4 regions of the Shewanella sp. S1-49-MNA-CIBAN-0167 genome follow, and region 1 is predicted to be linked to each of the others. Evidence: predicted binding sites of a transcription regulator. Region 1 holds the regulator's gene; each other region holds the start of a gene.
What was found. The regulator sigma-54, encoded in region 1, starts transcription at its own class of promoters, with help from an activator protein. The targets are predictions, from matches to a motif close to GTTGGCACGNNNNTNGNNT.
Positions count from the first base shown of each region.

Region 2: the regulator sigma-54 is predicted to act here: its motif matches at 5,516-5,534, upstream of flgA (flagellar basal body P-ring formation chaperone FlgA).
Region 3: the regulator sigma-54 is predicted to act here: its motif matches at 6,517-6,535, upstream of flgF (flagellar basal-body rod protein FlgF).
Region 4: the regulator sigma-54 is predicted to act here: its motif matches at 1,945-1,963, upstream of hmpA (NO-inducible flavohemoprotein).

Region 1 is NZ_JBEOPO010000007.1:47,052-55,234, reverse strand. Features, by position in the region: gene AAEZ00_RS04765 (ABC transporter substrate-binding protein) at 1-258, opposite strand, end outside; gene AAEZ00_RS04760 (transposase) at 1,314-1,565, opposite strand; gene AAEZ00_RS04755 (hypothetical protein) at 1,585-1,737, opposite strand; gene mgtE (magnesium transporter) at 2,260-3,624, opposite strand; gene AAEZ00_RS04745 (HPr family phosphocarrier protein) at 4,090-4,365, opposite strand; gene rapZ (RNase adapter RapZ) at 4,382-5,248, opposite strand; gene ptsN (PTS IIA-like nitrogen regulatory protein PtsN) at 5,245-5,688, opposite strand; gene hpf (ribosome hibernation promoting factor) at 5,691-5,978, opposite strand; gene AAEZ00_RS04725 (RNA polymerase factor sigma-54) at 6,004-7,488, opposite strand; gene lptB (LPS export ABC transporter ATP-binding protein) at 7,631-8,183, opposite strand, start outside.
Region 2 is NZ_JBEOPO010000006.1:53,147-61,329, reverse strand. Features, by position in the region: gene AAEZ00_RS04155 (FlgO family outer membrane protein) at 1-216, opposite strand, end outside; gene AAEZ00_RS04150 (flagellar assembly protein FlgT) at 487-1,695, shown strand; tRNA gene AAEZ00_RS04145 (tRNA-Arg) at 1,930-2,005, shown strand; gene AAEZ00_RS04140 (hypothetical protein) at 2,062-2,199, opposite strand; gene AAEZ00_RS04135 (DUF2947 domain-containing protein) at 2,223-2,702, shown strand; gene AAEZ00_RS04130 (chalcone isomerase family protein) at 2,853-3,410, shown strand; gene AAEZ00_RS04125 (flagella synthesis protein FlgN) at 3,643-4,128, opposite strand; gene flgM (flagellar biosynthesis anti-sigma factor FlgM) at 4,230-4,559, opposite strand; gene flgA (flagellar basal body P-ring formation chaperone FlgA) at 4,634-5,341, opposite strand; gene AAEZ00_RS04110 (chemotaxis protein CheV) at 5,940-6,860, shown strand; gene AAEZ00_RS04105 (CheR family methyltransferase) at 6,921-7,754, shown strand; gene flgB (flagellar basal body rod protein FlgB) at 7,891-8,183, shown strand, end outside.
Region 3 is NZ_JBEOPO010000006.1:43,646-51,828, forward strand. Features, by position in the region: gene flgK (flagellar hook-associated protein FlgK) at 8-1,921, opposite strand; gene flgJ (flagellar assembly peptidoglycan hydrolase FlgJ) at 1,921-3,105, opposite strand; gene AAEZ00_RS04065 (flagellar basal body P-ring protein FlgI) at 3,123-4,229, opposite strand; gene flgH (flagellar basal body L-ring protein FlgH) at 4,240-4,914, opposite strand; gene flgG (flagellar basal-body rod protein FlgG) at 4,924-5,712, opposite strand; gene flgF (flagellar basal-body rod protein FlgF) at 5,728-6,468, opposite strand; gene flgE (flagellar hook protein FlgE) at 6,734-8,107, opposite strand; gene flgD (flagellar hook assembly protein FlgD) at 8,168-8,183, opposite strand, start outside.
Region 4 is NZ_JBEOPO010000013.1:23,930-32,112, forward strand. Features, by position in the region: gene AAEZ00_RS07875 (DUF1499 domain-containing protein) at 1-121, opposite strand, end outside; gene norR (nitric oxide reductase transcriptional regulator NorR) at 262-1,842, opposite strand; gene hmpA (NO-inducible flavohemoprotein) at 2,031-3,212, shown strand; gene AAEZ00_RS07890 (hypothetical protein) at 3,304-3,435, opposite strand; gene AAEZ00_RS07895 (PP2C family protein-serine/threonine phosphatase) at 3,669-4,826, opposite strand; gene AAEZ00_RS07900 (MlaC/ttg2D family ABC transporter substrate-binding protein) at 4,835-5,410, opposite strand; gene mlaD (outer membrane lipid asymmetry maintenance protein MlaD) at 5,410-5,859, opposite strand; gene AAEZ00_RS07910 (MlaE family ABC transporter permease) at 5,872-6,666, opposite strand; gene AAEZ00_RS07915 (ABC transporter ATP-binding protein) at 6,666-7,463, opposite strand; gene AAEZ00_RS07920 (STAS domain-containing protein) at 7,456-7,785, opposite strand; gene AAEZ00_RS07925 (ATP-binding protein) at 7,792-8,183, opposite strand, start outside.

The sequences.
Region 1 (8,183 bases):
GGCAGTGGCGAGATCCACTTGTTTATTGAGCAGCGCATTGAAGCATTTCACCCCACCATCTAATCTAACTAACTCAATATTAAGATTATTACGCTTAAAATAACCTTGTTGTTCGGCAATAAAAAAGGGTGCAGAAAGTGGCGTATTAGAAACAGCAATTTTAATCGGACCCTTTGCGGCTAAGGTCTTGATGGATGAGTTTTGATTAAGATCACAACCCGCAATGCCAATCGCGATTAGGCTCCAAAAAATAATCATTAACACTTTGTGCATAAGTGAGATTTCAGTCAAAAGATAAATAATGTTAAGTGTAGTTAATGTATTATTTTTTGTGAGAAATATTGGTCAATATAATCGTTTTTTTTTAATATTATCAATTAATAACGGAAATACTAAGCTTCTTGTTAATCATTAATTTACTAAGTAAAGTGATTCATAGTGGCGGCCATTGTGAAAATAAATATTATTTACCATTTAATTCAGATACTTATTTGTTAAATTAGTGAGACGATCACTGATGGACACCGAGCCATAACGGCTATATTTCGGTTAAGCTGTTTTATGCATGAGCAGAGAATGAATTCGATTGGTATTACTCCGACTAAGGTTAACTTATGAGTATGAAAAAGCCCCAATGCATCCTTTGCATTGGGGCTTTTGTTTGCATAGTTTATTTATATTTATATTATTATTTATGCTGCGGTGGTATCACCACCCTAACGCAATCATTGAGTATCAATTGAAGCTTTAGGGCGTTGCTCAAGCTCATTATTATTATTTGGCTTTGAGCTATCAGCCAAAGGCTGAAATAAAAATGACGTTATTGGCTATTACATCTGGGGAACCAATAACGCCTGAACTGTCAATAAAGCGGCAAGGATGCAAGTATTTTGCGCTTATTATTAGAATGTTTGTTGCTCTGTTATCAACTTGCTGGGGGACGAGTTGCTAACACTATCAAACATCCTTGCCAAAACGGTTTTGATATTTAGCTCTGTTAATGGTGACAATCGCGCCGTCAATGGCTAAAGCTAAAACACCTTAATAAAAATGACGTTATTGGCTATTACATCTGGGGAACCAATAACGCCTTAACTGTTATGTTAGCCGGCTTCCTTAACGACTAACGGTGGAGCAATAAAGCGGCAAGGATGCAAGTATTTTGCGCTTATTATTAGAATGTTTGTTGCTTTGTTTTCAACTTGCTGGGGGACGAGTTGCTAACACTATCAAACATCCTTGCCAAAACGGTTAACTGAATTTCCAGTCATTATGGCTTAAGATAGTTTAAACGCTATCTCAAGCGTATATGCTTAGCTTGCCATCGTATGTAACTGTTGACTTAGCTGAGTGATTTTTTGTTGTAAATGGGCTATTTCTGACACGATAGCGCTTTTGCTTCTCATTTGGCGAAGATCATTACTTCTTACCCATTGGTAAACGGTTTTAGCTGATACACCGTATTGCTTTGCTACATCAGACAATAATCTGTTATGGTTTTTGACTTCATCAATTACTTGTCTTTGTAATTCCACTGGATACTGTCTCGTATTTGACATATTCATCAAATAACCTCCTGCTGATTTATTTATGTTTGCCTGAGCGAGTTTCAACATCATCCCACTGGCTGCAACCGAGATGCGCTAAGAAAAAAATATTTTGTCGGCATTGTTGAACGATATTATTGAGCATGATACTGACCGATTTAATCTGACGACTTAAGTTAATTTTCTTCATCGCTATCTCCTACAACTACAATGGAATGCTTTACAATAAAACTACCTCTTAGTGGGTATTAGTTGTTATATGGAAACTTTGTGCCAACGTTGTAGGAAAATTTAATCTGTTATTTATCAAGTATTTAATATTTTATTGTCAATGGGTTATTACTTACCTATTGGTTAGTTTGGTGCAATTGCACTAAATTGGTGAAAGATGCTATGGCGATTATTTATCGCTGAAGTGGTCGATGCTGCACAGTATGGATGACCAATATGGCAGCAAAAGGTCATCTTAATGACAAGATGAGCAAGGCGTTATAGTCGAATGAGTTATTCCGAGTGGATGGTTTAAAAAATCATACAAGGAGTGGGTTTGATGATATGGCTTTAATGGACGTCATCTTGGTAAGTGATCCGGGCGTGAAGACGCATGTTAAACAGGCTAGCGATGTATGGCGGGGGCAAAGTCGTCCGGGGAATTGCGCTAGAGTTTGCAATTTCACTGGACGACATGGTGTGCACCAATCAAATGAATGAGCTAGTGGATTAAGAACAATGTGGCTAGGCCTAAAAATGCAAATAAGCCAACCACATCTGTCACCGTGGTTAATACCATGCCACCGGCTAATGCTGGGTCAATATTTAACTTTTTTAACATTATTGGAATAGTGGCGCCAGCAAAGCCTGCAACCGTCATATTAATCAGCATAGCACAACCAATTAACCCTCCTAACGCGATGTCATCTTTCCACAGCCATACTGCAAAAAATACCAATATAGACCACATTAAGCCGTTTAATAATCCAATGCTGAGTTCTTTACCAATCAACCAACGTGAGTTACTTTGGCCAATATGCCCAAGTGCAATACCACGGATCACCAGTGCTAAGGTTTGATTACCGGCAACCCCGCCCATACTCGGAACTATGGTCATTAAAATCGCGATGGTGGCAAATTGCTCTAAGGTGCCTTCGAACATGTTACTGACAGACGAGGCAAGTAACGCAGCAAATAAGTTAATCGTTAACCACAGGGAGCGTCTTAGCGTACTTTTTAGCACTGGGCCAAAGGTATCCTCATCATCATCCATCCCTGCCATCCCCATCATTGAATGCTCGGCATCTTCGCGGATCACATCGATAATGTCATCGATGGTGATCCGGCCAAGCAATTTTGCTTGGCTGTCGACGACTGGGGCGGATAGCCAATCGAGTCGTTCAAATTTTTGGGCTACATCTTTATCAGACATCTCAACCGGAATACTTTCTAACTCTGTGTCCATAATGCTTCGGACGGTTACGCTTGGATCGCAGGTTAATAAATCGACTAATCTTACTCCGCCTAAAACATGATCTTGACGGTCAACAACATATAAGGTGTCGGTAGTATCGGGTAAGTTTCCCCGTTGACGTAAATAACGTAATACCACTTCGATATTGACATCGGGTCGTAAGGTGACGGTATCGGTGTTCATGATACTGCCTGCCGTATCATCAGGATAGCGCAGTGCTTGTTCTACTCTATCCCTGTCCTGGCTGCGCATTGACTTAAGTACTTTCTTGTAAACACCATCGGGTAAGCTGCGAAGAATATAGGCGAGATCATCTGTGTCCATACCTATTGTGGCCTGGGCGAGCTTTTCTGGTGTCATGCTGCTAATGAGTGAATCTTTAAGCTCTTCACCTAATTCGTCAAGAATTTCACCCGCATATTGTTGGTCAATGAGTTGCCATAACACTTGTCGATTTTTGGGCGGTGATGATTCGAGAATTAGGGCGACATCGTTAGGTGACATGGTGTGCAACATGTTACGAGCATGAACAAACAAACCACTGTCTAGCGCTTGAACGAGTTGATTGAGGCGTTGTTCGGTTATCTCATTATCTAGGTACTCTTTACCCATATATCTACTTCCTATTCATCATACTTATATCATAAAGTATGTAATCATTCTGGGCTGCTCAGGTTTTTCTGTTTAAGGCGTATTGGTGCAATAATCGTTGTCTGCTTGTAAGACAATGTAACGCCGAAATGGGATACTTGAGTCGTTTCCTCTGGACGAAATTATGCATGGTCTACGCTGCTATACATCATATTGACGGACGACTGCACGGATGCAGAGTCATACTGGATCCGTTGCTGAAAGCGGCGATATCTGTATTATGTTAAACGCTAAACTCCCGCAGAGTGAACTGATACTTAATCAGATGGGTATCAACTGCGTGAGATAAACCTAAGGGCTAATATTATCGAGGGACTGATGTCTACCGTTGAGCATCAATGTCGTGACAGTTTGGTTAGGCCACGTGTAATAAGAATAATAGTGGATTAAAAAGTGAGTGACTCGCGAATCGTACTCTTCACTGATTTAGCAAGATTCATCAAATTTAGCATTAATCAGATCACACACTGCATTTAATGCTACTTCGGCATCTGGACCCTTTGCGGTCACGGTGATCATTTTCCCTATTCCACTTTCAAGCATTAACAACCCAAGCACACTTGCGGCACTGGCGTTTTTTTCGCCCTGAGTTAAGGTGATGTTCGCGTCAAAATCGGCGGCTAATACCGCGAGTTTTGTTGCTGCACGGGCATGTAATCCTAATTTGTTGGAAATGGTAACTTGGCGTTCAAGTTTGATCATTCATGCAATCCTATGCTCACTTAGCGGTGAGTTCACTTATACTTAATTCTCTGTGGCGAGCATTAACAGTGTGTTTACTGCCTTGCCTAAATCGTTTTGCTAATTGGTCTGCAATATATACCGAACGATGCTGGCCACCCGTACAACCAATCGCGATAGTCAGGTAACTGCGATTGTTACGTTCTAGGTGTGGCATCCAGGTTTCAAATAGGTTTTCAATTTGCCAAATGAACTTGTTGACCAATGGCTGACGCCCTAAAAATTCTTGTACGGGTTCGTCTAATCCTGTCAATGGGCGCAATTCTATTTCCCAGTGTGGATTGGGCAAAAAGCGTACATCAAACATAAAATCCGCTTCAGTCGGCATGCCGTGCTTAAAGCCAAAAGACTCAAAGTTAATGACCAATTCTTTATCGACACTGCCTAGTAGTATTTGCCTAACTTGGTCGCTTAACTCGTAGATATTTAGCGCCGAAGTGTCAATGTAATGGTCAACAATTTTTGCGGTAGGCTCAAGTAAACGGCCTTCTAATTTGATCGCTTCTTGCAGTGAAATATGATTTTTAGATAACGGGTGCAATCGGCGTGTTTCGCTGTAGCGTTTAAGTAACACTTTATCATTGGAATTTAGAAAGAAGCTGATAATTTCAGTGTCATGTTCAAGTAGGGCTAATTGGTCTTGAAGCACTTTGCCTTGTTCAGCAATGTTGCGGACATCAACACTAATCGCAACTAAATCATTACTGCCCTTGAGCTGAGCGAGTAATGTGCCAATGAGGGGTAGAGGCAAATTATCGACACAATAATATCCTAGGTCTTCTAATACTCTTAAGGCAACGGATTTCCCTGAACCTGAACGTCCCGATACTATGACAAGTTTCATGCAGTTATAACCCGATAAAGTTCTGTTGCGTTGTGGCTTTTGCGAAGCTGTTTCAATATTTGCTTATCGCTGAGCTTTTTAGCCATACTCGATAACGTGCCTAAATGTTGTTGGCACTGGTCTGCAGGTACTAACAAAGCAAATAAAATATCCACGGGCTGCTTATCAATTGCATCAAAGGCAATGGCTTCTTCACATTTAACAAATATCGCGATGGGGTGATCGATGGTCGTTAATCGACCATGAGGTATCGCAATGCCATTTCCTATACCTGTGCTACCCATTTTTTCTCTCGCTAATAGGCTTTCAAAAACCTCTTGCGAAGACAGGGTTGGATACTGGGCAGCGACTAAATTGCTGATGAGTTCCAGTACTTTTTTCTTACTGCCCGGTGTGGCACAGGTAGTGCATTCCGGCTGCAGAATGGTACAAAGTTCCATCGTTAGTGTTTTGTATACTTCTCTTTGTGTTTAATTACCTGACGGTCGAGTTTATCGATCAGGGCGTCTATTGCAGCATACATATCAGTATTTTCTGACATAGCAAAAATCTCTGCGCCATTAACGTGGATTTTGGCTTCTGCTTTTTGTTGTAATTTGTCTACATGGAGTACAACGTGTACATTATGGATCTGATCGAAGTGTCGTTCAAGCTTTGAAAATTTACCATTAACATACTCACGTAAAGATTCAGTTATTTCGACATGACGTCCAGTCAGATTTATATCCATAGAAAATCCTCCACAACCTTGTAGGTTATAAACTCTTACGTTGGTTTGAGGGCGGGATTAGCATTGCTTCTCGGTATTTTGCAATCGTACGACGAGCAACGTTTATGCCTTGTTCTGCCAGAAGTTGAGCCATTTTACTGTCACTCAATGGTTTTTTCTGGTTTTCTGCGGCAACCAGCTTTTTGATAAAAGCACGAATTGCTGTTGATGAGCATTCCCCGCCATCGTCAGTGCTGACATGGCTAGAGAAGAAGTACTTTAGTTCAAATAGTCCACGTGGGGTGTGCATATATTTTTGTGTGGTGACTCGTGAAATTGTCGATTCATGCATTTCTACTGCTTCAGCAATATCATTTAGCACCATAGGTTTCATGGCTTCTTCACCGTATTCAAAGAAGCCTTGCTGAAATTGCACAATGCAATTTGCCACTTTGAGTAGAGTATCATTGCGGCTTTCGATACTTTTAATAAACCATTTAGCCTCTTGCAAATGGCCTCGAATAAATTGACTGTCAGACTGATTTTTACTGCTTCTAGCCATGGCGGCGTATTGCTGATTAACGCCAATTTTGGGCATATTGTCTGGGTTTAACTCTACAACCCAACGGCCATTTTTCTTTAGTACCGTGACATCGGGAATAACGAATTCGTCATCGGTGGCGGTGATCAATAAGCCTGGACGAGGATTGAGTGATTGGATTAGGGTGATGGCGTCACGTAACTCATTTTCTTTTAGCTTAGTTTTGCGCATCAATAATCTAAAATCACGCCCAGCAATTAAGGTTAAATAGTCTTTGATTAGCAAACGGGCATTATCGATATGGGGTGTGGTGTTAGAGAATTGCGCTAATTGGATCAATAAACATTCACTTAAATCACGTGCAGCAACACCAACGGGATCAAAGTGTTGAATTCGTTTTAATACAGCTTCAACTTCATCTAACTCAACATTTTCGTCACCCATGGCTTCGAGAATATCGTCGGTACTTTGGGTTAAATAACCGCGTTCATCCACGGCGTCGATGATCGCTGTGGCAATGGCAAGATCGGTCTCTGAAAATGGAGTGAGATTTTTCTGCCATTCTAAATGTTCATACAGACCTTCGGTGGTTTCACCTTGAAACGGCATGTCATCATCGCGCATGCTAGCACTACCTGAACCTGACATCGGCGAGGCGGTGTACACTTCATCCCATGTAGTATCCATGGCTAAATCATCCATGGTTTCTTTGGTCATAGATTCTGCTGTGTCGACTGTTGAGGTGTCTTTTTCAATATTGACAATGCTGTTGTCACTGAAGTCTGTATCAGCTTGGTCGCGATTTTCTTTTACGGGGTCTTTTGCTTCAGAAAACTCATCTTCTATTTCAAGTAATGGATTTGAATCCAATGCTTGTTGGATTTCTTGCTGTAGCTCCAATGACGATAATTGCAGTAAGCGAATGGCTTGCTGCAATTGTGGGGTCATGGTTAAGTGTTGACCCATTTTAAGTTGGAGTGACGCTTTCATTTACCGCTTATCCCTAGATGATTTCCATAAAAGTGACAATTTATAAAACTGTAATGGATTGTCACGTACATCAATGATGTTTAACGCTGTTTAGATATCGTTCAATCAAATGAGTTAGATAGACTAAAGGCCCGTAAAGTAACTATAGCTTGAATTGTTCACCTAAGTACACCGCCCGAACTTGTTGATTGCTCAATACCTCATCAGGTGTGCCTTCGGCAATTAAATTACCTTGGCTGACGATATAAGCTCGCTCACAGACATCTAACGTTTCACGTACGTTATGGTCGGTAATTAATACTCCTAGACCTCGGCTTTTAAGTTGTTGAATGATTTTTTTTATGTCGATGACAGAAATCGGATCAACACCAGCAAAGGGCTCATCGAGTAGAATAAATTTTGGATTGGCGGCTAAAGCGCGCGCAATTTCAACACGACGACGTTCACCACCCGATAACGACATGCCTAGGCTGTCTCGAATATGGGTAATATGGAACTCTTCTAATAGATGCTCAAGCTGTTCAATACGTTGGTTTGTACTGAGTTCTTTGCGGGTTTGCAACACGGCCATAATGTTGTCATACACTGTGAGTTTACGGAAAATACTGGCTTCTTGTGGTAAGTAACCAATGCCTTTGCGAGCTCGCAGATGCATTGGATCGTCAGTGAGATCGTCATCATCAATTAAAATTCGA
Region 2 (8,183 bases), on a different contig from region 1:
TTCTGCCCATACATTCACCTGGCCTTTAGGTGATAATCCTGCGGCTTGAATATCATAAGTGAGCTTATCCCGATAAACCTCATCTTCATCGGCCACTTTGATATAGCTACCATTGTTACTAAAGGCAAGGTTACTGGCAGCATTAGGCGTTTGGGTACATGCCGCTAACGACAACGACGCCAGCATGACAGTGGGGATAAAAAGCCTGTTAATCATAATAATTCCTCTAACAAATCATGCTGCAAGTCTTAATATAAATGAGTCATTTAATCGCCTTTGACATCGATAACTAAGGTCAATTGTTTACTCTTTATTATTTGTACCCTTATATCGGCAAATGCGCTAAAAGCTTTACTGTAATTGAACAACATAGATAATACCCACCAAGATAGGTAGTCGGCATAATTCTTGCTTTAAATAAACATAGAGTAAGCTTAATTTACACAATTGTGCAAAATTGACGATTTTTTGACATTAGGACAAAGTATGTTGATCCGACACCGCCCTGTTAACCGAACTAAAAGCTTCAGTCATCTTGCTGCAATAGCCATGCTATGGCTGAGTGCCTTGTGTGTTTCTCCGTCGGTATTGGCAGAGCAAATGGAAGTTACCGGCAAGGCTAAAATCGTTAATGGCGATATTGATAAAGCCCGCGAAGAGGCCATCAGTCAGGCATTAAACTATGCCAGTTTAAAAGCCGGGGTTAACTTTTCCAGCGAACAACAAGTCAATCAAGGGCGACTCACTCAAGATAGCTTTCAAATTCAGCGCATGGGATCGGCTAATAACGTTGAATTAATGAGTGAAATGATCAGTGAACACATGATTACAGTGGTTTTACAGCTTGATCTCAGTGAACAAGCATTCGATGGACAATGTAAAAGCCAATCCCTCAAAGCCGCCATTATGTTGCCGCAATCCTATTTACAAGAGCGTGAACAGCTACGTTATGGCCAATTAGCACACTTTGAACAACGGATCACCGAACAATTAGGCAAGGTTATCAACGCGCAATCGCGATACAGTTTTGTACGATTACATGCCGATGAAAAAATTGATAACACCAATCAGTTGGTTAACTTTAAAGGTTATCGCATACCCAGTTGGTTAGGCGAAATCACCGACAGCCAATATGTGCTGCAACCCGAAATTATTGATATCTCCACCGAGCCTGTGCAAAGCAGTTATATGGGGTTGATCGATGATGATCCGCAAAGGCAATTTATTTTTAAATTAACCCTTTACCATGGCATCAGTGGTGAAAAAGTATGGACAGAATCTTTCGCAACATCAGCACCTTGGGAATTTGAAAGACAAGAAACAGTATCACCTGCTAACCAACGTTTTTGGCGTTCATCTTATGGTCAGGCTATCAGTGATATTTTTCAACAAAGCGTGATATCACTGGATAAACAACTAAACTGTCGGCCATTATTAGGCCAAATTGTCGCCAGGCAAGGGGACCGCATTATCATTAATTTAGGTCGAAAAAACGGCGTTAAAATGGGTGATAAATTCCAAATCGTACTGCAAAAAAATATCCCAGATAGATTTAATTCCATGCGCGCCATCGCCACTAAAAGTCGTGCCACTGTGGTCATCGAACAAGTCACCGAAGACAGTTCAACGGCAATGCTTGAGGGCATAGACAGTGCAGATAACATTCAACTGAATGACATTGCGATTAAGAATTAGGCCAATAAGCATTAAAGTCTAAGAGAAGTGACTTTTAATAAAGAGACTTTTAATAAATCGATAGTTAAGACATAGCTTGTTAATAAATAGCTCGTTAATAAATAGATGTTTGATAAATAGATGCTGAATAAATAGACCAGAACAAAAGGGATGGTTAAGAATTAGTTGGTTATTAATCAAGCAATTAAATTTAAAAGGTTTAATTCGACTCTAAACTCAGTATAATCACTGAGTCTCTCTATAGCTCAACAGGATAGAGCAGCCGCCTCCTAAGCGGCCGATCGGGGTTCGAGTCCCTGTGGGGAGACCATATCAACTGTTTGCAACCTCATTTTATGGTCATTTTTAAGCTTTAGTTTTATCGAATTAAGGCTTTGCTGGATTTAGATATTTACCCTCAGTCGTCTTTTTAGCTTCAGCTTTAATATTCTTATTATTGTCGTAATCATTTATCTCTGTTGCTATCGCAGTCTGATCCGCTTTAGCGCTATAATTGCGTTTCATTTTTAGTTGCTAGGAGCAATTGTTTGTCACATTCATATATTCCGTTTGATCTTTATAAGCGTAAGTGGATTTTTAACCATAAAGATTTGCCTGTGTCAGATGATGATAAGGCCTTGATTAAGCCATTGACCGATAAAAGTGCCATGGAAGTGTGGGATAAGTGGATAAGCAATAAAAGCAGCCGTGCGGAACTATTCGAGAAAGGTGATTGGCCAGCAAAGCAAGATGCTTGGACTGCAACGGATCATTGGCAATCGGCGTGGGACTCTGATGATATTGCGATGCCTGAAGCTATGACTAAACATATTCAATGGCCTGATGATACGGTTGTATATTTTTGCTATGAAAAGTATCAAATCATTGAAACGCGCTGGTGTGTGTTTGTGCGCAATTGGAAGAGCTTTTTATTTTTTGATGATGGTCCTATTTTAATGGCGCCAAAGCACAAGCAAGCATTGATGTTTCAACAAAATGGCCAATATAAGTTAGGCGTTCGTGGTTAGTTTATGAGTCGTTAATCTAAGCGTACTTAAGCTAATAATTGAGCTAATAATTGAGCAAGTTAATGGGATGAATGGCAGATATTGCAGTCGTTCATGTTGTAATGGTTTATACAGTGGTTATTTATATTGCTGTTTTTTTAGAGAGTTTAGATGAAGTTATTAGCTTTAATTGGCTGTTTAGTGTTGACGCTGCCGTTGTTGGTGCAAGCAAGAATGATTGCCGATGTTGATGTTGCTGAGCAAATGAATGTTGCAGAGCAACCATTAATATTAAATGGTGCGGGCGTGCGCAGTAAATTTTTTATGGATATTTATGTAGGCAGTTTGTACTTACCTACCAAAGTTTATACGCTTGAAGATGTGCTCGCTCAGCCTATAGCGGTAATCCAATTAACAATTACTTCTACGATGGCCACCTCAGAGAGAATGCGTGACGGCATTACGAAAGGTTTTGAGACTGCTACCGACAATGACACCCATTTTATTGCCAAAGAGATTGAACATTTCACTCAACAATTTGCTTACGACGTTGTCGACGGGGATCAATTTACTTTTGTGACCCAAAAAGGCAAGGGCGTGAGCAGCATTAAAAATGGTCAAGTTCAAGGTGATATTGCTGGAGAGGCTTTTCGTCAGGTATTGCTTAAAATTTGGTTAGGTGAAGAGTCTGCGCAACAAAGTTTACGCCAGGCAATGCTAGCTCAGTAGCTCACCTGCTAGGTTCTAGGGCGGACTACGTCCTGCTAGGGTCGCTTCGCTGCTAGGGCGGACTACGTCCTGCTAAGAACAGCTTCGCTGTTAAGACTTTATAGCCTCTATGCCTTCCGCTTTATTTTTTCCGTTTATTCGCTTGTTATCGGATGCGGCTCAGATTTTATAGTCTCTAGCCGCGAAGCGTCCTAGCAGCGAAGCGCTCTAGGCTGTTGCTCTATAGGCTTTATTAGGCTGTAAAGTCATTACCAAGTGTTGAAATGGTGGAGGTTTTGCCTTTGTCATTGTAGGTTAAACTTGATGCATTACGGCTGGCTTGCAATGCTTGGGCAAATCGATTTAGGCTGGCGATATTGTGTTCAATTAAGCTGGCATTCTGGCTATTAATGTCTTTGCATTCTGCGAGAATAGATTTGGCCTGGGCGACTTTTTGTACCAGTTCAGGAGCTGTGGTAAGCAGGGCGTGCTGGGGGTGTTGAGCCAGTTTTTCGTCAGTCGCTTTCATATTGATTAAGCACTGGGTTTTGTCTTTGGAAAGCGTCAGTAGTTTGTCGGCATCTTGGTTTGTTAATGCGGCTTTTTCTTCAACAATAAGCAGTTTCAGCTGTGCTAAGGTCTGATTTTGGGTCTCTAACAGTGCACGTAGCTCATCGTTTGGTTGTTCGCTTGGTTGTTTATTCAACTCTTTATTTAGTACTTCATTTAGCTCTGTCATAAATTACTCATTGGTTTTGTTAACTGACACTTATCTATGATGCAAGTTAGCACCTATTATCTGTGTGTCGTTAAAACAAATTAAAGAGTAACGTTTAACGGCTACTCTTTGTCAAACGATAGACTGCTTAGCTCTGCTTCAAAGCTGGCAATATTCGCAGCAAGCTTTTCTGGGTCGACTTTATAGCGTCCTTCAGAGATAGCGAGCTTAATTTCTGCGACCTTTTTTTGGTCAACTTCAGGTGTCGCTTCCATTTTTGCTTGCGCGCTCTGAAGCTGGTGAGCTTGAGCGGTGATGCTAACGGAATCGGCTTTAACCGGTGCCGCGGATTTTTGAGCCACAGCAGTATTAGATTGCTTAGCAGACTGCGTGTCACGTGCAGTGCGCATTTGGGTATTAGCCGCAGTGTTATGCTTAATGTCAATTGCCATTGGAGGCTCCAGCGTAATGTATTAGGTTCTTCAAACAGATTATCGGCACTGTTGGAAAAAACTTTAGTCCTAGTTTACATTCTTACTTCAACTTCGCCAACCCCAACCACCACCGCATCAAATTGTTTACTCGTGTTACTGTTTTTCACCCTGATGACGTCATCAAGATTGCCGTCACGCAGTGCTTCACCAAGGGTTTTTATTTGAACATTAGCGGTTCTAGCGTAGATGGAAACCGAGTCACCTTTGCACACAAAACACAGGTTATTACTCAATACAGGTGAGTCTTTTGCCACGCGACGTTTCACTCGCGAACCGATTAATGTGTGGGTATCAGAAAAAAAGTGGCCTCTTAAACTATATTGGTCAACATACATGATGTTTAAGTGATGTGGAGCAATAATTTGGTCTGGAGACAGTAGCTGGTTAGCCACCACGACAGGGTATTGTATTTCAACTCGAACAGAGAGATACATTTGCCATGGATAGTCATAGTCTGGGCTGATACAACTTAGTTTTACCATGTTATTTCGACTAATGGCTCTTTCACTGGCGAGTTCGGCATTAATCGGTGGATAGCAGCGCGGTGGACTAAGACGACCTTCAAGATTTTGTGGGGTAATTTGCACCTTAGCGTTGGCGTCGGCATCAATTTTTTTTGCGACCACCTCTTTAGCTAACGTATAAATGGCCGATAGTTTAGGTGTTACTATCTCTTCGCTAGCAAATGCTGGCAAAGAAAGCGTCATTGAGCACAAAAAACATAAAAAAAATACTTTCATAATGAAGATCCTAGCTTGTGTTGCCAGAATGCACCTATACTTTGGAGAACGAAAAATATGCGAGTAATCTCTGCATACGCAATAAGCTAAAAATGAGGTGAGGGCATGATAATAACATTTCCCTTTCGTCAAAAAAGTGTCAGTTCACTGTAAGAGTTAACTTAGTAAAAGTTAAAGCAAGTTGCATGCCCACTTTTAATTCAATAATTTGATAAGTATTTGCTAGGCTGCTGATGGTTTGCCCAGAGTGTGTCATGTTCGTCTGATGAAAACCTCAATTGGGGATAAATTGGGGGATAGTAACGGTTATCAAACGGCTCTTTGTTCGGCTATTCACCTTGTATCGATTCACAATGGGCCCGCTATTGGCGCGGCGACTAACACTATTGTTAACATGTGAGTGCACCTTTATTAGCAAAACACATGGCATGTTTGATATTGCAGACTTGAAATAAACCCGTTTTCAACGATTTATCCCCTCTCTTATCCAGGTTGAGGTTAAAATAGCTAGCAAGCGTATTATATTAAACCAAGGTTCACTATAATGTTAACCAACAATTTTATCCTTTTGAGTAACAGTTAACTACAAGGCTGTGTTATGTCGAGCATTTTAGAATCAGTAAATAAACGTACCCAGCTTGTCGGACAAAACAGATTAGAGCTGTTGCTGTTTAAGCTTAACGGTCGTCAACGCTTTGGTATTAACGTATTTAAAGTAAAAGAGGTATTACAATGTCCTCCACTGACAAGGCTACCTAAACTAAACCCCTATGTTAAAGGTGTTGCGCATATTCGTGGGGAAACAATTTCTATTATCGATTTAAGTGCTGCAACCGGTGGACGTCCACTGACATCAACTGAAAATTGCTTTGTTATCATTTCCGAATATAACCGCAGTGTTCAAGGCTTTTTGGTCAGTTCTGTTGAGCGTATCATCAATATGAATTGGGAATCTATTTTGCCGCCGCCCCAAGGTTCAGGACGTTCTTCATATTTAACGGCTGTGACTGAGATTGAAGGTGAGCTGGTTGAAATTTTGGATGTTGAAAAAATTCTTGATGAAATTTCACCTGTTAAGACCTCTATCAGTAAAGAAGTCAGTGAGACGTTAACTATCGATAAAGAACAGCATTATCATATTATGGTTATTGATGATTCTACGGTGGCACGCAAACAAATTATTCGTTCGTTAGAGTCGTTAAATCTGCAAATCGATACCGCTAAAGATGGTAAAGAAGCGTTGATCATGCTGAAAAATATTGCCGCTGAAATGGATGATGTCTCAGTTGAGATCCCGCTGATTATTTCAGATATCGAAATGCCAGAAATGGACGGTTATACTTTAACTGCTGAAATTCGTGATGATCCAAAATTAAAGAACATAAAAGTAGTTCTACACACATCATTAAGTGGTGTGTTTAACCAAGCAATGGTAGAAAAAGTAGGTGCTAACGACTTTATTGCTAAGTTTAACCCCGATGAATTAGCCTCAGCGGTTAACAAACATTTGAGTTTATAAGCCTCTAATATTGAACAATATTGGATGCTCAGCTCATCGGCCACATATTAGGAAGTTAATGTGACAGATAAATCACTTGCTGAAGCAGAGTACAATCAATTTAGGCTGTTTTTAGAGCAGCATAGCGGTATTGTGTTAGGTGAGAATAAACAATATTTAGTCCGCAGTCGTTTAGCGCCGTTGATGGGGAAGCATAATTTACCTTCTTTGTCTGAGGTGGTTAAAAAGTCGATGAAACCGATAGAACGTCAACTGCGTGCTGAAGTGATAGATGCAATGACCACCAATGAAACCTTATGGTTTCGAGACCGTTATCCGTTTGAATTACTTAATAATACTCTATTGCCTGAATACAGTAAGCTTGGCAGACCGTTAAAAATATGGTCTGCGGCATGTTCTTCTGGGCAAGAACCTTACTCTTTGTCGATGACAGTGTTGGAATATCAACAGCGTAAACCCGGTGCTTTACCGGGCGGCGCGACGATTCAGGCAACGGACTTGTCACCATCAATGTTAGAGCGCTGTAAGAATGCTGAATATGATGGTTTAGCGCTGGCTCGTGGCTTGTCTGAAGAGCGTAAACGTCAGTTTTTTGATGCTTTACCGTCGGGCAACATGACAGTGAAAGATAATGTTAAGCGTTTAGTTAACTTTAGAGCACATAATTTACTTGAAAGTTATAGCTTATTAGGTAAGTACGATATTATTTTTTGCCGTAATGTATTGATTTATTTTGGGCCAGAGGCAAAGACTAAAATTTTGCGGCAATTTGCTGCCGCACTTAATCCTAAAGGTATTTTATTCTTGGGTGCGTCAGAATCTCTAGCAGGCTTAAGTGATGAGTTTACTATGGTTCGATGTAATCCTGGTATTTATTACCAAAAGAAAATATAGATAAAATAACAAGTTAAGCTATTTATCATGCCGGCATTCGTCGGCATGTTTGTTTTTGTCTTTTATTCGTTTAAAAATTAAATTGTTGGCATAACCCTTGCTTTATTACTATCAGTTAGCTGATGGAGGCAATTTTATGGCGATTAATTTCGATAATGCATTAGGTGTTCACCAATATTCTTTGGGCATTCGAGCTCAAAGAGCAGAAGTAATTTCAAGTAATATCGCCAATGCCAATACTCCTCATTATAAAGCTCAAGATGTTAATTTTGCTTCCGCCATGAAATCGGCAAGCTCGCATCAACAAGGCTTGAGTATGAGTCAAACCACAGACAAACATTTTGATTTAACGGCGTTAAGTCAACAACATGTTCAATATCGAATGCCAAATCAGGCCGATACTGGCGATGGTAATACCGTCGATACCCA
Region 3 (8,183 bases), on a different contig from region 1:
GTATCTCCTAGCGAACCGAGCTGAATAAAGTATCGAAAATGGTTTGGGCTGTTGTCATAATTCTGGCGGAGGCTTGATAAGATTGTTGGAAGCGCATTAAGTTTGCGGCTTCTTCATCAAGGTTGACACCTGACTCACTTTGAACACGGTTGCTAGCTTGTTGATATATGGCCGTGGCAGAGCTAACGCGCACTTCAGCAGATTTAGTTTGGCTACCAATATCCAATTTAGTATTTTCAAATACGCTGGTTAATGTGCCCGTGCCATTATTCATTAATTTGCTGTTTGATAAGCTCGCCATTGCTACCGCATTGCTGTTGTCACCTTCGGCCAATGCTAAGTCAAAGGTAAAGCGCTCGGAAGTCGCCCCCGCGGTGCTGGTAATATCAAAGTCCATACCAAAAGCGTTGATATTGTTATTTGTGATAGCGCCTGTGCCTAATGAGGCACCAGCGGCATTAAAAGCTTCATATGTGTTCGCGGCAGTATCAAGTTGGAAGGTAATAGATGATCCGATACCTTGAAAGCCACCAGCGGATGAATCCATGCTATTTAAGCTAATTGCCGTGTTACCTGAGTTAGCAGTGGCTGGTGTTAAGGTCGGCCCCGCTGCAGCAATACCTTTAGGGTCGGTCATCACCACTTTTAAGCCTGCAGCGCCACCCGCAGTTGGGCGAATTTCAAACTTGTCGCCATCGGCCATTGCGCCACTGGCAATGTTAATGCTAAAACCTGCACCGCCAGTAAGTTGCCCCGATGCTAATGTCATTGTTGTTTTGGTACCGGTTTGAGTATCTTTTAGTTGGTAACCATCGGCAGTGCTATAGTCCAGCTGGTAACTGCCACCCGATAATGCGCCAACATCATCAATGTTGACTGACATTGCAGCATCACCTGTATTGGTTGAAAACGCCCCTACTCGGCCTAATGCCATTAACGGATCGTTAATATCAGCAAAAATGTTACTGCCAACCTCACCATTTAAATCAATTCCTTTTGATTGCATGCCATTAAAGGTGTCTGCCACCCCAAGTGCTAATTGGCCAAGTTCAGTACTGGCGGGTATTAAGGTGTCGTCCCGAAAAGAAAATAATGCGCCTAATTGGCCGCCCAATTTAGACGGGTCGACATTAAGGGTTTTATCGCCAATGGAGGCATTAATGCGCGGCTCATTAGGATAAGGGTCGCCGGCACTCACGCCCATCGACATTGACACTTCACCCGACACCAACATCATTGAGCCGCCAAGCATAATGGACTTGGCACCTGTGTCTAACGGGATCACATTGACCTGAGCATATTCGCTCAGTTCTAGAATGAGAGCACCTTGCTTATCTAGCACTTGGCTGTCTTGATCTTGAGATTTCATCAACTCTACATTGAGGCTACCTAGCTCTTTACCAATCTCATTAATACGAGTAGTAATAGCTTCAATTTGGCTATTGGTTTGTTTCACCTGGCCATCAAGTTGTGATTGCATTTGATTTAGGCCATTGGCCAACTGCTGCGCCGAACTAAGGCTGCTACTGCGAATACCAAGGTCGCTGGGTAAATCGGCGACACTATTAATGCTGGCAAAAAAGTTGTTCAAATTTTCGGGCACCATTTTGCCCACTTGAGCATAAATTTGGTCTAATTCGCTTAACTTACTGTAAGAGGTTTCAGCCGCGCTCATACTCGTTTGGCCAATCCGTAACTCACGTGCGGCAAATTCGTTATAAACACGTTTAACATCGGACACATACGTGCCGGTGCCATAAAAATTATTGCCCAAGTGTTGAGATTGTGATGACGCCTGAGTGGCAACTTGCCTGTTATAACCTTCTGTATTGGCATTAGCGATGTTATTACTGGTGACGCCTAATTGTGCTTGAGATGCTTGAATACCTGTGCGAGCGATATTGAGTAAGTCAATCGACATTATTGAGTCTCCACAGGTAATACAGATTTAAGGCCTTCTTTTACCGACTTCATCACATTGATGACTTTATCGGCATATTGAGGGTCGGTGGCGTAGCCGGCTTTTTGCAACGCTTTAATAAATTGAGTCGGCTCAGCGGCCACTTTGCGCGCATCTTGATAACGATCGCCTTGGCTAATAAACGACACAAAGTCATTAAAGCTCTGCTCAAGGTTGTCATACATTCTGAAATCCGCTTTTTGTTGCACCGCAATGCCCTTTTCAAATTCCAATGTATTGACTGAGGTTTTCTCACCTTGCCAACGTTTGTCTGCTTTGATATTAAATAAGTTATGACTCATGGTGCCGTCGTTACGACGGACCACTTTTTGGCCCCAACCCGTTTCTAACGCGGATTGAGCAATTAACACTTCTGCAGAGGTTCCCAACGATTTAGCCGCTTTTTCAGCGTGGGGATATAACACTGAGATAAAATGCTCAGGGCTGGTAAATTGACTCACCATAATGCCTTTATCTTTTGGCACAGTAACATCTGCCTGCGGCAAACCTTTGCCTGCTTGCGTTGCTTGACTGGCTAATTGTTCACCGCGTAACACACTCGCTAATTGCTCGCTGTCTAACACACTGGATAACGGTTTAGCCTCTAACGCACTAGAAAGCTGGGCCGACATAGGTCGCATAGATTCGGCGCTATTTATAACAGAATGGGCAATAACAGAATGACTAAGAATAGAATGCGATGCTGCTATTTGATCTTTTGGCGCAATGGCATCAAGGGTGTCGTTATCTAATACCGTTGGCGGCGCTGCAAACATACTCGGATTAACTTTATAATCGCTATTGCCACGCAATACCGATGCTGGCGTAATGGCGCTATCTTCAGGGTCTAGTTGCTGCATCATCATCTCTGCGAGCCCTAGCATGCCTTTATTTGATAGATCGACCGACATTTGCTCATCGCGCATTTTTTCAAAAAACGCGGTGGTTTCACTGTTCATTGGACTGTCTGACTTAAACGCGGCATTGGCATCTCGCATGCTTTTCATTAGCATTTGAATAAAAATACCTTCAAATTGCTTAGCCGCTTCTTTAAGTGCCCCCTTCTCGTCTTTCTGGGCCTGGACGCGAAGTGAATCTAGTCCTCCTAGATCCAAAAAGTTCGATGAAGCTGACAACTTATCCATAGTCATTCCGACAATTATTAGATGATGATGAGTTCACCATGCAAAGCGCCTGCCATTTTTAACGCTTCGAGTATGGCAAGGACATCAGATGGGGCTGCGCCCACTAAATTCACGGCTCTGACAAGTTCATCAAGTGTGGTGCCTGGGTTAAACATAAACATGCGACGATCTTTTTCTGACACATCAATCGTACTGTTGGCGGTAACAACCGTATCGCCGCCCGCTAATGCGTTAGGTTGTGACACTTGAGTGGCTTCGGCAATGGTGACGGTTAATCCGCCGTGGGTCACCGCGGCTGGTAATAACTTAACGTTTTGGCCAACCACTATGGTGCCAGTACGTGAGTTAACAATCACTTTGGCAGATTCTTCTGCCGGTATAACGTCGATGTTTTCTAGTACCGATAAAAATGACACTCGCTGTGATGCATCCCGTGGCGCACTCACTTGAATAGAGGTGGCATCAATGGCCTTGGCCATATCGGGGCCGAGTAAATTATTAATCGCATCTGCGGTGCGTTTAGCGGTAGAAAAATCAGCACGACGTAAATTGAAGGTAAGGTAATCACCGCTGGCAAAGGGACTCACCACACTGCGCTCGACAATGGCGCCACTGGGAATGCGGCCGACCGTTGGGGTATTTTGGATCACCAATGAGCCATCAAGCCCTTCAGCGCTAAAACCACTGACAATTAAGCTGCCCTGAGCAATGGCGTAGACATTATCATCCACCCCTTTTAAGAAGGTTTGTAATAAGGTGCCACCACGTAAACTTTTTGCTTGGCCTAAACTGGACACGGTAATGTCAAGTTTTTGACCCGGTTTGATAAAGGCTGGCATTTCTGCATGCACCGCAACGACGGCGATGTTTTTTGAGCTAGCACGAACCGAATCAGGTAAATTGATGCCGAAGTTTTTCAGCATGGTGCTAAACGTTTGTTCGGTATAACGGGTACTTTCCCCCGTACCAGGCAAACCGACCACCAGCCCATAACCGACTAATTGGTTACTTCGCACCCCTTGAATACTGGCGATGTCTTTAATCCGCTCTGCATGTGCAGAGGCGGTTAACATCAATATCGACGCTACTAACGATACAGTCGCAACAATCAGTTTAGTTTTCATCCATTACTCCTTAAAAAGGCCACCACTCACTCATAAAGAATGAACTCAGCCAACCGACTTTTTGGGCATCAGCAAACGTACCTGTGCCGCTATACTGAATGCGAGCGTTAGCCACTCGTGTCGAATCGATAGTATTATCTGGGTTAATGTCTTCGCTGCGGATCATCCCTGTGATGCGAATAAACTCATCACCGTTATTGATCGAAATCCATTTTTCGCCACGGATCACTAAGTTGCCGTTACTGAGCACCTGAATGACATTGGCTGAAATACTGCCATTTAAACTGTTTGATTGGTCAGCATCAGACTCGCGCTTGGTATTCATGCTGTCGCCGTAACCCAAATCAATTGGGACGCCGCTTATGGAAATGTTTTTGCCGCCGGCATATATTGGTTCAACGCTTAAATCAGTGTCTTTTTTGATTTCGTTATTGGCGCTTTTCGATGCTTGGGTTGATTCTTTTAAGGTCACCGTAATAATGTCACCGACGCGATGAGCACGAATATCGGAATACAAGCTTGATGCTTGGCTATCAAGATAAATAGATCCCGTTGCCGCCACTTGTGTCGGTATCGTATCTGGGTATACCGGCGCATAAAATGGGTCATCTTCAATGGGTTTCTTGGGCGTAGAACTACAGCCAATTAATAACACCACTGACGCTAACGCAATGTATTTAATCATCTTAACGCCTTAGAGATTCTGATTAATATAAGACAGCATTTGATCAACCGCCGAGATCACTTTGGAGTTCATCTCGTAAATACGTTGTCCTTGAATAAGGTTGACCAATTCCTCAGTCACATTCACGTTAGAGGTTTCCAGTGCCCCTTGGCGAATAGAACCTAAACCGTCTTGGGATGCCGTACCTTGGATAGGCGTGCCACTGGCACCCGTTTCGGTATACAAGTTTTGTCCTAAGGGATCTAAACCTGACGGATTAATAAAATCGGTCATGGTTAACTGGCCAATCACCTGACTAGCAGCAGTACCTGGCGTTTGCACAGACACTTCACCCGATGCGGATACGGTAATACTGGAGGAATCATCGGGAATAGTGATCGGCGGCTGAACCACATAGCCTGAACCTGGGGTAACAATCTGACCGGTATCATCCAAGCTAAACTGACCATTACGCGTATAAGCAGCAGTACCATCTGGCATTTGCACTTCAAAAAAGCCTGAACCTTCAATCATTAAATCTAATGAGTTATCGGTGGTGAGCATGTTGCCTTGGGTAAACATTTTTTGGGTAGCAACCACCTTAGTACCAGCACCAATATTTAAGCCATTGGGTAACTTGCTGTTGTCTGAGCTAATGCCACCGGCTTGATTAACGGTTTGATAAAGTAGGTCTTCAAATACCGCACGGCTTTTCTTAAATCCGACAGTACTGGCGTTAGCCACGTTATTAGAAATAACCGCAATGTTGGTTTGCTGGGCATCTACACCTGTTTTACTTATCCATAACGCTGGATGCATAATAATTACTCCTAACTAGATTCTCATCAAAGAAGCTGACGCCTTATCAATTTCTTCAGCGTTCTTCATCATTTTGACTTGCATTTCATATCGACGTTGAATATCGATCATGGCGACCATTTCTTGCACTGAATTGACATTACTGCCTTCAACTGCGCCACTGACAACTTCAACCCCGGGGTCCTTTGGCGCATCGCCACCGGCAATAAGGCGGAACAAACCATCTTCGCCGCGCATCATGTTCTCGTTACCAGGATTAACTAATTTAATCCTCGCCACTTCTTCGACCACTTCGGCCGTCGCCCCTTGAGGCCTAACTGAAATAATACCGTTGGCCGAAATTTCTACTTTCTCAATTGGGATAGGCAACACAATAGGACCGGAATTGCCCATCACTGGACGATTGCTGCTATTTAACAGCAAACCGGTACTGTCAAATTTCAAACTGCCTGCACGGGTGTAAGCTTCTGAACCGTCAGCCGCTTGTACGGCAACCCAGCCATCGCCCTTAACTGCGATATCAAGGTCGCGACCGGTGGTTTTAATGGGACCGCCGTTAAAGTTACTGCCGGGGCTTTCCATCATCGCAAATACTCGCGTAGGCAAGCCTTCACCAAAGGCCTGCATTGAACGGGCTTGGACCATGTCAGCTTTAAATCCATCAGTATTGGCGTTGGCAAGATTGTTAGCACTTACTGCTAAGGCATTCATACCTTGCTTTGCGCCACTCATGGCAATATAAAGAAATTTGTCCATTTGTTGCTCCGTCAAACTTTCTGCAAAAACAATTTATATACACAGAACAAGCAAGCATCATGCCAATGAGTTTTAAGGCGGATTATGGAGATGTAATAGATTGAATTAGTTAGGAATTAACATTAACGAATAACTCATGAGTGTCAAAAAAGCATCAAATAACACCAGGGGATAATAACGAGGACTAATAATGAGGACTAATAATGAAGGGGTAAAGGCAAGGTGTTGCCGTAAACGGCAACACCTATCATGGCGTGTGGTTAACTTAGCGGATCTGTAATATGGTTTGGTTTAAGGTATTGTTCACTTCAAGGGTACGCGAGTTAGCTTGGAAGTTACGCTGAGCCGAGATTAAATCCACCAGCTCGGTGGTTAACTCAACGTTTGACTGTTCAAGCGCAGAAGATTTTATATCACCAAAGGTACCACTATTGGCCTCTCCCGCTAATGCTGCACCTGATTCGATACTGGCTTTCCAAGACGTGTTACCCACTTGAGTGAGTCCTTGCTCATTGGCAAAACGCACTAATGCCACCCGTGATAATGGCACCGTTGAGCCATTACTGTAGCTTGCGGTCACTAAACCATCAGCGCCAATACCTACGTTAGTCAATCGGCCAACGGTAATACCATCTTGGGCTAATTTAGTCACTTCAAACGGAGAAGCATACTGGGTTGGATTATCAAACTTTATATTAAGAGTTTGAGTACCATCGGCCTCAGGGCCTAAAGTATTTGCACCCGCAGTGCCTAATGACTCAGTGGTAATCGAAGCGGGGTTACTGCTTATATTAGCACCTACTGAGTTAAAGGTAAGCACTGCACCTGACCATGTTCCTACTCCATCCGGGTTAGTCGCTTCTGCCAATGCATTACCATCTTTGTTACCATCATCATCAGTATCTGTTTCATAACTGCCAGCAACAGTCGTGTCAACAGGCTTTCCATCAACCGCATAAAAGGCCACCCAATTACTTTCGCCAGTATATGAACCCTGCTCAGGCTTAATAAAGTAACTGGTCATAATATGTGACTCACCTAGCGAATCATAAATCGTCACCGAGGTGGAATTATTAAAGGTGTCAGAATCTTTAGGATTAAAGTTAGCTGGATTTAATGCTTTCTCTCCCACATTAAGATTCATCTGTATTTCAACTGTTGACGATTTTACTGGGCTGCCCGCTTTATCTGGGATCTCAATGGGTTTGGTGGTGGTTAAGCTCACCGACGTTGAATTACCATCTGCATCCACGGGAAAACCTTGTAAAAAGTTACCTGCTGAGTCAACCATGTAATTGCCTGAATCAACTTTAAATGCACCCGCGCGAGTAAATGATTGATCTTTAGTGCCTAATTCTGACGAGGTAACAAAGAAACCCCCACCACTTATCGCCATATCTAGCGAGTTACTGGTAAATTGCAAGCTACCTTGATGAAACTGTTGCGCAACTTGTGAGGTGGTGGCACCGCCGCCTACTGCGGTTTTACCGTTGGAAAAAATAGAATTAGCATACACGTCGGCAAACTCTGTTCGAGACTCTTTAAAGCCAATAGTATTCACGTTGGCGATGTTATTCGCGGTGGTATTTAAGTCTTTTTGCGCGGCAGCAATACCACTCAGTGCGATATTAAATGACATGTTTCACCTCTCACAATTAATTCATTTATGATGACAGCCAACTGTTTGTTGGTGGCCGTATTATGTTTCAGATACT
Region 4 (8,183 bases), on a different contig from region 1:
CCATAAAACCGACGATGGGTTCCCACAATCCCATTGACGATCCAAACACCATTAAAGCCGCTATCGCCACTGCGACCAATGCAACCACTAACGCGACCTTGCCTAAATTATCTTTTTGCATCACACCTATCCTTTAGAAGACTCTAGTTGAGCTAACTTAATCCAACTTATATTGACCTGAAATTATCGATATAAATTTCTAACAAAACATAAAAAATAATTTTGCCAAATAATCTGGCTGATTTTGTAGCTCTTTTACGATTAATACGCAGCGTTAGGATCAAGCCCTAAGCGCTGCATGGTACGAATTAAATTACTTCTATCCAGCTTTAAACACCTAGCAACGGCGGCTAAATTACCTCGTTCGGCCGCTAATACGGTCTGGATCACTTGCCGTTGGTACTCATCGGTTGAATCACGTAATCCTAGGGTTAACACCTGTGATAACTCGATAGTTGAATGATTGTCGCTGATGTTATCAACCTCGGCTATCGCTGGTGCGACAGAATGACTCGGGGAAAACTCGGAACCGAGATGAACACGACTGATACTAATAATGCTGGCATGACGACCTTGCTCGCTAGTGGCACGAAGCGCCGCACGGCTTAGTACGTGTTCTAACTCGCGCACATTGCCGGGCCAATGGTATTGGGTTAACTGATCAATCGCGGTTTGTTGCAGCCTGAGTTTAGTCACCCCAAGCTGATGTTGGTTTTTTTCAAGAAAATAGCCCGCCAGTAAAATAACGTCTTTACCGCGATCACGCAATGGCGGCACAGGTAATGGATACACGCTCAAACGATGATATAAGTCAGCTCTAAAACGGCCTTGTTTTACTTCGAGCTGCAAATTACGATTAGTCGCCGCCACGATCCTAACATCAACAACAATGGTATCGTCACTGCCGACGCGCTGGATCTCACCATTTTGTAAAGTACGCAGTAATTTAGCTTGTACCGCTAGTGGCAACTCACCCACTTCATCTAAAAATAACGTGCCACCATCTGCTAGTTCAAAACGGCCACGACGGTCACTTATGGCCCCAGAATAAGCCCCTTTTACATGGCCAAAGAGTTCACTTTCAACAATGCTTTCAGGCAATGCTGCACAGTTAATTTGCACTAAAGGTTGCTCACTGCGACGTGATTGTTGATGAATACTTTTAGCGACAAGCTCTTTTCCTACGCCAGTTTCACCAGTAATTAATACCGATAGATCACTGCTGGCAACGGTATTAATCTCTGATAATAAATCCCGGATCACGACACTGTTACCAATAATACTCGCCGGTCCCGTGGTCGCTAGCATGTATTGCGCCACTTGATGGTTGCGCTCAACTTGAACTTCTAACGCTTCAATATGTTCACTGGTCTTAATCGCAGCAGCCACTGCGGAAATATAAGCGCGAGTTTCTGTTGGGTTAAGCGCATCAAAGCTACCCGCTTTCATGGCGTCTAGCGTTAACACGCCCCAAGCTTTACCATCAATGTAAATGGTACTGCCCATGCAGTCATGGACATGCAATTGTTCACTGTCATCATCGACTAAACCGTCATAGGGATCAGGCAGTGTCGAGTCAGCATCAAAGCGGGTAATCTGTGGATTAGCTAAAATTTGCTGTAAACGCGGATGATGGTTAATCGAAAATTGTCTCGCTAACGCTTGTTGCTTTAATCCCACAACCGCCACAGGCACCAAATGATCGTGTTTAAGTTTTAACAAGGCCACCACATCACATGGAATAGCGCGTTGAATCGCCAAAATCAGTCGTAAGTAACGTTCAGATTTTACAAGATCACGATTTAAGTCTTCTACAATGTCTATAAAGGGAACAATATTCATAACAAGTCAAATTAACCTAGTTTAGGTTAATTTGACACATATATTGATCTAGGTCAAATTAACCTTTCTATAAATTACATCATATAAATCAGAGGGATAAAAGTTGGCATGTTCTGTGTATTGTTTTAGGTATAACAAGGTAATTGATTGAAGCTTATCGCTATTTTACTCCCTAAAAGGAATCATGAATGTTAGACACTGCAACTGTTCAAATCATTAAGGCCACCGTTCCTGCACTGCAAATGTACGCCAATGACATCACCAGCCATATGTATCCACTACTGTTTGCCCAGCATCCTGAAGTATTGCCTTTTTTCAATCAAACTAACCAAGGTAAAGGTACTCAACCTAAAGCGCTGGCGAATGCCGTGATTGCTTATGGTGCCAATATTGATGAGCTAGGAAATCTAAGCGAAGCGGTCAGTAAAATTGTCCAAAAACATGTGGCATTAGGCATTTTGCCTGATCAGTATGACGCTGTTGGCAGTTGTTTATTGCAGGCCATTAAAGCCGTACTCGGTGATGCAGCAACAGATGAAGTGATTGACGCTTGGGCCAAAGCTTACGGCCAATTAGCCAACATATTGATTGCCGCAGAGGAATCAATTTATAGCGCAAATGAGCAAAAATCCGGAGGTTGGCGCGGCGAACGAGAGTTTATTTTGGTCAAACGCGTGGATGAAAGCTCAGTAATCACCTCATTTTACTTTCAACCACAAGATGACAACGGTATTCCAAGTTTTGAGGCAGGACAATTCCTGACTCTGGTATTTGATGATATCGGCGGTATACCAATGCGTCGTAACTACAGCTTGTCTGACGCGGCCGGTAAAGATTACTTAAGAATTAGTGTCAAACGTGAACCTAATGGGGTGGTATCGAACCACTTACATAGCAATATTCAGTTAGGCGATAAGGTTAAGTTACGCGCGCCAAGTGGTGATTTCACTTTACGTAAAAACACTAAGCCGTTAATTTTACTCACTGGCGGTGTCGGCATTACCCCAGCCATTAGCATGCTCAATACTGAAGCAGGTTCAGGACGCGATATTCGTTTTATTCATGCCGCCATTAACAGTGATGCGCATGCCTTTAAACATCATGTTGATCAACTTGCTTCGACCCATGACAACATTAAGCCACTGTATGTTTACAACCAACCAGAACAAGATTGCCAACCTCATGCGACTGGGTTTATTGATGCCTCAATGATTTCAGAGCAACTGCCTGCAGACCGCGATGTAGAATTCTATCTGCTTGGCCCTACCGGTTTTATGAAAGCAGCATTAGCTATCGCAATGCAATTAGGGGTACCAGAAAGCCAAATCCATTATGAGTTTTTCGGTCCATCTGAAGCATTAACCGCTTAATCGCGCATAAAGCAAAAGAAAACATAAAAAAGCCCTGACCATTCAGTCAGGGCTTTTTAGTCATCTTTAAGACGGGTGCTACAACGGGAGTTTACATAAAAAACATATCATTCCAACCGTCATCAAAACCTAGATTGGAGTTCAGTGCAGCTTGTGCCACTGGATGCTGGGTTGAAGCACTTTGTGATTGGAAATGACCCTGTGGTGTAGTCGATGTAACCATATTGTCACTGCGACGGGTATCCTACTAGTAGAATTACCTGCCAATACTGTAGGTTATTTGATTGATATATTGAGTGTTAAAATAGATGAGTTCTATCCGTTTATTGTCCCCGCCCCTATCTCTTATCCCGAATCCTATCTCTTATCCCGAATCCTATCTCTTATCCCGAATCCTATCTCATATCCCGAATCGTATTTATTATTCAGCATCCCGTCTCTTAACCCGAGTTGAGATTAAATAAACTGGATAGCACACATGGTCAAATCATCCTGAAATTCTGAATAACCGCAAAACAGTTTCATTTGCTGCTCAAGATATTCCAGCATCGCCTCGGGTTGATCGGGTGCAGCACTAATGGCTTTTTCTAAGCGATCGAAACCGAATAACTCTTTTTGAGCATTTTGCGTTTCAATGACCACATCGGTATACACAAACAAAATATCACCTACATCAACGCTGACACTATAGGTATCCCAGTTTTGTTCACGCAGCACGCCAATGGGAATGCCGCCTTGATCTAGGGCTACGAGTCTATTGGCTTTTTTCAAATACGCGTGGGGATGACCGGCATTGGCATAAATAAGTTCTTTTTCTTTGAAATTATAACGTAACACTGTGGCGGTTAAAAAACTGCCGCGAGGCTTTTTAGTAAAAAAATGTTGATTGATATAATTGAGTACCTCAGAAGAACTACTGTTCAAATCTTTCGGTTCGAAGGTGCGTAGAATGGCATCTATCATGGCAGTTTCTACCGCGGCGGCAGGGCCGTGACCCGATACATCGGCCATAATCATTCCTACATCGCCTTGGATTTCTGGATGATTTTTACCCAGATCGACAATGTCTAAATAATCACCTCCCGCACCTTTCATTGCTTTATAGGTATAGGCCATTTTGACAGAACTGAGTTCGATACCTTTGTCTGGCAACATTAACTGTTGCAGGCGCGAAATCTCATCTATCTCATCACGGATCCACACTTGGGCGGCGTTAAGTTGTGAAGATGCTTCTGAAAATTGAAAACTTTTTAACTGGTACAGCAGCTTGAAATACAAGGCGCTAACATGATGCGACTCAACGCCGGCAGGTAAATCGAGCAAAATGATACAATCAAATAAGCTCGATTCTTTACCAAAGGGCAGCGCCCAACATGTCTTGCCATCATCATTTAATGGCAATATTTCAGCAAGGCTATGCTGCAACGACATGGCTGTAAACTGCGTATAGAGTCTGTTGTAGTGATCATCACACAGGGATGAAAAATTACAGCTAATTTGGCCATTTTTCTTAATTAAGTAATAATTAAACTCACCTAATGTGACGGCCAAATTGGTTTTAAACCATAATGTTTCATCAATGATATTGTTGGCTAACGCTCTATCAATATTCAAGGGTAACCTTACTTTTGGGCTAATTTAGCAGCAAGGGCTTCATTTAACCCACTGACACCACTTTGTTTCAACGTTCTTCGATAGTCATTGCTAAATGTACGGATCATCGACAAGCCCTCAGCAACAAAATCATAAATTTTCCATTCATTATTACGTTGATAAAGTCGATACGAAACTGGAATATCATTCTCTTTGGTATGAATTTCAGTATCAACCGTCGCATAGACTTTTTTCTTAATGGTTTCACTGGTGTAATCGACCGTTTGGTTATCATACTCTTCTAACAATATAATATAGGTATCGACTAAAACGCCTTTTAATAACAGCATAAATTGGCGCTTTTCGGTATCGTTTGCCTGTCTCCAATACTTACCTAACACGCGTTGGGCAGAGGCTTGGATGTCAACATGCTTTTCAATCACATCACTGAGTGATTGTTTTTTCTGTTCCGCTGACAATGCACTATCAGATGCAATACCTATGATATCTGCCACACCTAATTTAACGCGATCCGTTGGTTCTTGTGCCGCAAAAACTACAGATGGCATCACTAACAACATGACTAAAAAAATTATTGATTTCATTATTTATCCTGACTAAACATATACTTGCTAATTAACTCTTCGATGCTGATTGATGATTCAGTATCAATAAACTCTTCACCATCGCTCATATTGATCTCTGAGCCACCGCTGGCAATTTTAAGAAATCTGTCGCCAATAATACCGGATGTACGAATAGCGGCCACGGAATCATCGGGTACGGTAATCGTATTATCTAATGACACCTTAACGACAGATTCATACGCTTTAGGGTCGTAATTTATTGATTGAATTAATCCAACACGTACACCAGACATTTCAACAAAGGCACCTTCTTTCAAACCTGAAGAATTTTCAAATTTAGCGACTAAGGTATATTGACCACTATTAGAAATAGATGCCCCGCCAATGGTAATAGACATAAAGACCAAGGCCCCGCTCCCGATTAACACAAATAGGCCGACGAGAAAATTGACGTAATTGTTTTTCATTGTTACCTCTAGTTATAGCGCTAATGAGCTAACGATATAGTCACTAAACAACATAATAATTGCACTCATTACCACCGCCTGAGTGGTGCCATTGCTGACCCCCTCTGCGCCCATATTCTTTTGATCCCGGTGTAAATAATAGCCGTAATACAAGGGTATCCACATAATGAATAAACCAAATACCAACGACTTTATTTGGCCGACTAACACATCTTTAAAGCTAATCGTATCCATCACACCTTGAATATACGCACCAGGACTTTCTCCTTGAATGTGTATGCCGACAATATAACCACCGCCAATACCCACCAGGTCAAACACGGCCGTTAGGATAGGCACACAAATCAATGCAGCCAGCAGTCTTGGCAACATTACATAGCGGTAACTGTTAATCGCCATGCAATCAAGCGCATCAAATTGTTGCTCATTACGCATAATGCCAATTTCTGAACAGGTCGCAGACCCTACCCGTGCAATCACCATTAACGCGGTCATCACCGGGCCCAATTCTTTAATCAGGCTCAAGGCTACTGCCGACCCTAATAAATCTACCGAGCCGAATCGCACTAAGGTATCGTAAAACTGCAGTGCCACGACCATACCGGTAAATAATGCTGCCACAATAATGACGATTAACGATCGATTACCAATAAAATATATTTGCTTAATCACTTGCTTAAATGACACCCGCCCAGTGAATAGGCTGCTAACAATGCGCAGTAAAAATAACGTCGCTAAGCCTAAACTATCAATGTTTTTTCGGGTTGCCGCGCCCAATTTACTAACCGAATCAAATAAGGTCGACATCAATTTTTTTCCTTATCTAACAATCGATTAAGGTAAACCTCACCATCATCTCTGTGAGTATTAGGTTGACGGTTGATCATGTGTTGAATGCGTTCATCTGGCGAATTTTTAATCTCATCAACGGTGCCGTTAGCCACCACTTCTCCGGCAAATAATACCACCACGCGATCGGCAATTTTAAACACACTTTCAAGCTCATGAGTCACCACCACTATGGTCATGTTCATCGCATCTCTTAGGGTTAAAATAAGCTCATCCAATTCTACCGCGGTGGTGGGATCAAGCCCTGCAGAAGGTTCATCAAAAAACAGTAACTTAGGGTCCATAATCACGGCCCGAGCTAATCCGGCTCGCTTGAGCATGCCGCCAGACAGCTCAGAGGGCATAAGATGACCAGTGCCAGCCATATTCATTAATTCAAGCTTCATCCGCACCATAATATCAATGGTTTGAGTATCTAAAGCGGTATTTTGCTCTAAGGGTAGCCTGACATTATCGGCCACCGTCAATGAACTGAGCAGTGCGCCGCCTTGGAACGCCACGCCCATTTTTTGACGTAAGTTGCGTAATGGCTTATTTTTGGCCGTAAAAATATTCACACCATCAATCATGATAGTGCCTGAAGTCGGGGTTTTAAGCCCAAGCATATGGTTGAACAAGGTGCTTTTTCCTGAGCCAGATCCGCCCATCACCACCAGAATTTCTCCGGGTTTGACCTCTAAATTGACATCTTTGAGTACATGGGTGTCGCCATATTGGGCAAACAAATGTTCTACGGTAATGATTGGTTTAACCATTGTTACTCACAGCTGCTACTGAATCTACTAAGTTAAATACTGTGTTTAACCGAGTTAATTGCAGTACTTGAAGAGGGGAACCGTTGGCACCAGCTATATGAAACTCAGTGTCGTTTTCTCTGGCTTCATTGAACGCCTCAACCAGTGACGCCATACCTGAGCTGTCGATATATTGCAGATGGGTAAAGTCGACAATGATGTTATTTTTACTCTTAATTAATTTTATAATGTCGAGTTTGATACTGCGCGAATTGTTCAGATCCACTTCACCATAAAGCTTAATCACTTGGTAATTGTTCTGTGTTTCAATTTCAATATTCATTTTATATCACTTAAATTTAACCGTCAGTTCTAACCAATTGCCTTTACCTTTATGCGGGATAAGTCGTACTTTCTCTGCCACATAATGGATCAGGCAAAGGCCTAATCCACCGGGTTTACATAAATCATTTTCTGTCGGTGTTAATTGCTTGTCAGTAATCTGCGAACACACATCTTTAATCACAAATAGCGCATGATCATCATGACTGCTAATCACTAGTTCTAAACAGCCTTTGCTCGACATGTGGTAACCATGACGAATAACATTGGCGCAAGCCTCATCAACGGCTAATACGATTTCATTGACTTTACCTTCGCTAAAAGGAAAGTCGCGGCAAGCATCTATCACAAATCCGCGAATATTTTTTAATTCACTCGTACAAGAGGAAAACGTTTTGA